DNA from 2 places in the Paenibacillus sp. Y5S-9 genome. Region 2 is predicted to be linked to the other one. Evidence: a T-box and tRNA genes for the amino acid it is inferred to sense, from the RefSeq annotation. Region 2 holds a T-box; the other holds one or more tRNA genes.
The links. The T-box of region 2 lies ahead of V6669_RS24040 (valine--tRNA ligase). A T-box ahead of a tRNA ligase gene usually reads a tRNA of that ligase, here a tRNA-Val.
Positions count from the first base shown of each region.

Region 1: it has a tRNA-Val gene. The T-box ahead of V6669_RS24040 (valine--tRNA ligase) is inferred to sense a tRNA for this amino acid. The anticodon was not compared.

Region 1 covers NZ_CP145887.1:4,713,189-4,716,594, reverse strand. The annotation lists gene V6669_RS20805 (DUF3892 domain-containing protein) at 1-79, opposite strand, end outside; gene V6669_RS20800 (GNAT family N-acetyltransferase) at 193-636, opposite strand; gene V6669_RS20795 (hypothetical protein) at 746-868, shown strand; gene V6669_RS20790 (hypothetical protein) at 884-1,141, opposite strand; tRNA gene V6669_RS20785 (tRNA-Val) at 1,346-1,417, shown strand; gene V6669_RS20780 (recombinase family protein) at 1,631-3,265, shown strand.
Region 2 covers NZ_CP145887.1:5,454,111-5,457,516, reverse strand. The annotation lists gene V6669_RS24045 (LysM peptidoglycan-binding domain-containing protein) at 1-1,003, shown strand, start outside; T-box leader at 1,159-1,440, shown strand; gene V6669_RS24040 (valine--tRNA ligase) at 1,502-3,406, shown strand, end outside.

The DNA of each region.
Region 1 (3,406 bases), 740 kb from region 2:
CTGAAGTCTGAAAAGCTGTCAGGTCACCGTCACCATTTTTCTGTACGGCTGTGAAACTCTCGCGTGTTGTTTGATCCATGATGTCACACTCTCCTTATATGACGAGATAGGAATCTGCTTACCTGATTAGCCTATCCGATTTCTTCGGAAGTATGCATCATATGTTGATAAAAACCTGCCGACGCCGAGGGTTTACAAGCTCTTTCTCATACGAACATGCAGAATATCTGCATCATAAAAAGGTTCTTCCGAAATCACTTCATAACCCAGTTTTTCATAGAATTTCTGTGCCTGACACTGCGCATCCAGTACAGAATAGGTTAAGCCGAGTTCACGTGCCAGCTCCTCCATCGCGAGCAGAAGCACACGTCCATAACCAAATGAACGATGAGATTCAAGCACCGCTATCCGCTGCATTTTGGCCGTATCCTTGCTGTAATAGATCAGACGTCCTGTGGCTACAGCTTGGCCATCTGTACTTAACAATACATGATGCACATCCGGACTAATGACATCATATTGATCAATCTCAATCTCGGCAGGCACTTGTTGCTCGATCACAAAAACGTGATGGCGAATTTCCAGGGCTTGCTTCAGTTGCTCTTCTGTCGATACATAACTAATCTCCGCTGCCAATTCCATTCCTTCTTTCTGCTCTTGCGCGACATATCAGACTGAATTATACAAAAAAAAGTTTTTCCTGTATAGTGAAGTCTGGAACATATTGGGAGAGGAGGGGGGAGTGATGGGCATGACAGGCATGACAGGCATCCTGGTAATTACATTGTTAATGTCGGCGGGAATGATTGCTCTGTTGTATTACGTGACCAAGAAAGCATACTCACGCAAGTGGGATGAAGAGGAGTAATTCACCTGTTAATCTTCACGGTAATACTTCACTGCTTCCTCGTGGAGAATATACATCTTGGATTACAGATTTGGAGTATACGTCCAGCCAGACGGGCAGAGATTCAATATTCTCATTGGGCTGTTTTAATTGTTGGAATTGAACCGTATGTTCATCCCGTTCCAAGCCGCAACCAGTAACGGTTGTAGTGAGAATCACAAGCCCAGCGTAGAGGAATAAGCATTTGGTAAATGTATGTTTATTGGATTTTGACCGTTTTGTTAAGTTTCTCATAGGGAATTCACCTCGTTGTGTAAATGGTAATCTTTCCTTTATTGTGCACCATTTCGGATGAATTATAACCAAATAAATCATTGACAATGAACACGGTTACTTGATATGATACTGTTACTTGATTGGGAAACAATTATATATCATGATCTGTTAGCTCAGTTAAATTTAGTAGTACGACCGCGATTGATACATCTTAATTATTACAGGGCGATAGCTCAGCGGGAGAGCATTATCTTGACAGGGTAAGGGTCGTGGGTTCGATCCCCACTCGTCCTATATGTAAAATTAAAGGCAACTTCTTTTGAGAATTATATCTCAAGAGGAGTTGTTTTTTTTATATAATAATATGCCTACCTCCAATAATATGTGTAGGTGGTTTTTGTTGATAATAAATATACTTAATGGTACAATTTGGATAAAATTAAGCAGTGAAAGTAGTTACGACTATCGATAAAAATAATACAGAAAAAAGATATGGTGGTTGATGGAATGGGACAAATAAAGCGTGTTGCGGCACTATATCGAGTGTCCACAAAAGGTCAGATGGACGGGAACGATATTCCAATGCAACAACGAGCATGCAGGAAGATGGTAGAGAAACAAGAGGGATGGAAGCTAGTTAAGGAATATATCGAAAAAGGGGTATCAGGTTTTAAAGTACCTGCCTCGAAGCGTGATGTTATACAAAAGGCTAAAGAGGATGCAGAGAATGGTTTATTCGATGTCTTGTTGGTATTTATGTTTGATAGGCTTGGAAGAAAAGATGATGAGACTCCCTTTGTACTTGAGTGGTTTGTAAACAAAGGGGTAGAAATGTGGTCTGTAATAGAAGGTCAGCAAAAAATTGAAGCATACACCGATCGGATGGTCAACTACTTAAGATTCTGGCAGTCAAGCGATGAAAGTAGGAAGACCTCTGAACGAGTCAACGAAAAACATATACAGATGGTCGAAGATGGTATTTTTAGGGGAGGAGGTATTCCCTACGGGTATAAAAGTGTTGATTCCGGTAATGTAAATAAAAAAGGAAAAGCACTGCAAAAACTGTGCAAGCACGAAGAAGAGTCAAAGATCGTACAAGAAATATTCCGACTAGTGCTTGAAGAAGGTTACGGACAATTAAGAATAGCTAAACTTCTAAACGAAAAAAATGTTCCGACAAGAAAAGCAAAACAATGGGGTGCTCCTACTGTAAACGTTATACTTAAGAATCCAATTTACAAAGGAGTAATGAGATACAGAAAAGAAAAAGAAGACGATATATTTTCAAAACCAATCCCTGAATTAATGATAGTTTCAGAAGAGGATTGGAATAGTGTACAGGATATAAGGGATAAAAAGAACCCTAAGAATCCAAAAAGAAATGAAAATTCCATTCCCATAAGCACTAAAGGAAGTTTACTTTTAACTGGAATAGCCAGATGCGGTTGTTGTAATTCTAGATTGACCACGACTACATTTGTAAATAAATACAAAGCAGCTAATGGAGAAATAGTCAGATACAATCAGAATAAAAGTTACCGTTGTAGTGGAAAATTGCAAGGAAAGACGGATTGTAACGGACAGGCAACATTTTCTTCAAAGAAGGTAGAGAGACAAGTCTTAGAAAGAGTGGATGTATACTTAAGTCAACTCAGAACAATAGATTTCCAATCAGAAATTGAATCATTAAAAAAGAAGGTTTCTAGTGAAGAAGAGGAAAAAATAAAAACAATGCAAAATTTACTGGAAGAGAACTACGAGGAGCTTGTGACATTAAACGCTGAGGTTCCAAAATCTATAATGGGTAAGAGCGCATTCAAACCAGAAATGCTCAATGGTCTTATCGAGAAAAAAGAAAACGAAATTCAGAAAACTACTGAAGACATTAAGGGAATAGAGCAATTGTTATCCTCCAAAAAAATGGAGATATCAGAGATGGAGGCTCTAAAAGATGATCTCCCAGTTTGGGGGGAGATATTTACAAATGCATCTACAGAAAAGAAGAAAATGATGTTAAGCACATTGCTAGAGGTGGTCTACATTAGCAAAGATAAAATATTGGTTGAAATCAAGGGTGGAATAAAAGAATTACTCGGTCATCTATACAGAGAGAGTAAGGATATCAAGAGCTCACTTATTTGACAGGGTAGGGGTCAGTGGTTCGAGCCCACTACAGATCATACATGAGAAGCCTTACATTGTAAGGCTTCTTCTCTTTTTTTACATACAAACATGAATGCGATTTGCGATAGTTTCAGTTTCTCTTCCTTTTTTAAACAAAAC
Region 2 (3,406 bases):
AGAGACATTAAGAAATAGCGAAGAATGGCAGCAAGAATATGCGGATTCGTCATCGGCCGAGCCACTTCAATCTGAGGAGCAAAGCGCGGAGTACGCTAACGAAAACAGACAACCTGATGCAAACGAAGATCCCGCATCTCTGACAGCGAATGGAGATGAATTGGCATCTCATGAGCAATACAGCGAACCTTCTCCGATCTCGTCATTTATGGCTGAGACCGCAGATCGATTAGCTTCTTACCCTGAGTCGGAACCATTGCTGCCTCTGGAAGAAGAGTCTTCGGCGTGGTCCGAGCCTTCCGTGGATGCATTGCCTGCGAACCCGAGAGGTGGAGATCAAGCAGTCTCAGAGCCTGCAGCTCAATCATCTAATGAGTTGGCAGCACCGGATGTACCGGACGAACCAGAGGTATGGCACTTCGAATCAGCGAGATCTGTACCTCAGCAGGAGAATCAGGCTGTTGCCGATGTCCCGGTCGAATCACAGGCGGAGAACTGGCAAGGTGTATTTGCTTCGTCCGAACCAGACAATGCTGAGGAAGACCGACCGTCTTTTGAAGCGACTGGGGTAGACGAGTTCGTGCAGAACGAAGCATTTGTTCCTGAACCTGTGGCTGAGACGGAAGACAAGCCGGAGCTGAAGGTTGCTTTTGGCAGCAAAAAGGAATCCGCACCACGGCAAGAAGAGGGCGTAGGTATCTCTTCCTTGTTATCCTCGGGCAGAGCGGCACGCGATGCTGAAGTGGAGCGAGGCGATGAAGTTCCTGCGGGTGTGGTACAGGAAGAAACGTATCCAGCTGATGATGTGGAATGGAAGAACCTGTTCCTGGGAACGATCGTGGACCAGACCCCATTCCGCAAGGTGAAACTGTGCATCGTTCAGCGAGAAGATACACTGGATGCCATTGCAGATCGATATCAATTGAGCACGAGGGAACTTCAGTTGTATAACCGATTATCTGAGCAGGTTGTGGAAGAAGGTCAGATATTGTACATCCCTTAATCCGTAGTTAAAGCCTTCGTTACGACCCGTGATCCCCTTGAGGATTGCGGGTTTTTGCATGATTCGTCCTAAACCTGCATTCCAGCGCTCTTTATCCGCTGTTGTCAGGTTGACTATCGCGCACGAGCAAGGTATGATGTGTGTAGGTTTTTTGAAGAACAACGTGGAACGGGAGTAGTAGACAGTATGACCTTTCAGAGAGTGGAATTGCAGCGCTGTGAGATTCCGCAGGAACCAACTGATCGAAGTCGCCCGGGAGTTGCCTGTTTGAATACAAGGGATGGATGAGATCTATCGTCATTTATTTCTGAGGTAGGATGGGCCGGTAGCAGCCGTTATCTGCTTGAAGTGTCACGTTATGTACAGAGGGTGAAGTCTATCTTGCTGTAGGCGTGAAACAAAGGTGGTACCGCGAAAGCTAACCTTTCGTCCTTTGATGGATGAAAGGTTTTTTTTGTTTTTTTTGGCGAAGATGATGAAGTAACGGAGGAATGACACATGTCTGAGGAAAAAAAATCAGCTGCAACAGAAATGCCGACCACTTACGATCCTAAGGCGGCAGAGGATAAATGGTACTCCACCTGGATGGAGCGTGGATATTTCAAAGCCGGTCAGCGTAAAGATGCCGAGCCGTATACAATTGTAATTCCACCCCCAAATGTGACCGGGATGCTGCACATTGGGCATGCGCTCGATTTTACACTGCAGGATATTCTGATCCGCACCAAACGGATGCAAGGTTATGACGCACTGTGGCTTCCGGGTTCCGACCATGCAGGTATTGCTACCCAAACCAAAGTGGAGCAGAAGCTGCGTGAAGAAGGTCTGACTCGTTATGATCTGGGACGCGAGAAGTTTCTGGAGAAAGTATGGGACTGGAAAGATCAATATGCCACTACCATTCGTCAGCAATGGGGCAAAATGGGATTGTCGCTTGATTACTCCCGTGAACGTTTTACGCTGGATGAAGGTCTGTCCCAAGCGGTTCGTAAAGTATTTGTTCAGCTATATGAAAAAGGCCTTATTTACCGAGGCAAACGCATCATTAACTGGGATCCGGTGAACCGGACAGCTCTGTCCGACATTGAGGTTGAATATAAAGAGGTACAGGGTCACTTGTACCATCTGCGTTACCCGCTCAAAGACGGAAGTGGCTACGTTACAGTGGCAACAACGCGTCCTGAAACGATGCTGGGTGATACAGCGGTTGCTGTTCATCCGAAGGATGAGCGTTATGCAGATATGGTTGGTAAAGTACTTGTACTGCCTATCATTGGACGCGAAATCCCAATTATCGCTGATGATTATGTGGATAAAGAGTTCGGAAGTGGTGCTGTTAAAATCACGCCTGCGCATGATCCAAATGACTTTGAAGTAGGTCTTCGTCATGATCTGCCTCAAATTACGGTAATGGATGAGAGCGGCACAATGAATGCTGAGGCTGGCAAGTATCAGGGACTGGATCGCAGTGACTGCCGCAAGCAGATTGTTGCTGACTTGAAAGAGCAGGGCGTATTGATCAATATCGAGGATCACACGCATCAGGTTGGACACAGTGAGCGTACCGGAGCTGTTGTTGAGCCGTATCTGTCTACACAGTGGTTCGTTGAGATGAAGCCACTTGCAGAGAGAGCGATTAAGAAACAACAGAGCGGCGAAGGAGTTAATTTTGTTCCAGATCGTTTTGAGAAAACCTATCTGAACTGGATCGAAAACGTTCGTGACTGGTGTATTTCCCGTCAACTGTGGTGGGGACATCGTATTCCTGCCTGGTATGATGAAGAAACGGGTGAAATCATCGTATCTGCTGAAGATCCAACAACGCTGCCAGAGTATGCTGGACGCAAGCTCAGACAGGACGAAGACGTACTCGATACTTGGTTTAGCTCCGGCTTATGGCCATTCTCCACACTAGGCTGGCCGGAAGATACGGAAGACCTGAAACGTTATTATCCGACAAGTGTACTTGTGACAGGGTATGACATCATATATTTCTGGGTTGCACGTATGATTTTCACTGCACTGGAATTCACGGATGAGATTCCGTTCAAGGATGTGCTGATGCATGGTCTTGTTCGTGATGCAGATGGACGCAAAATGTCCAAATCACTGGGCAACGGCGTAGATCCGCTGGATGTGATTGAGAAATATGGCGCAGATGCAATGCGTTACATGATCTCAACCAGCAGCACGCCAGGTCAGGATCTCCGTTTCCGTTGGGAACGGGTAGAGCAGGCTCGTAATTTTGCCAACAAGATCTGGAATGCTTCGCGCTTTGCATTGATGAATCTGGAAGGATTCACCTATGAGGAACGTGACATCAGTGGAGAGCTTGGTACAGCGGATTATTGGATTTTGCACCGCCTGAACGAAACTTCCCGCGATATTACGCGTCTAATCGAA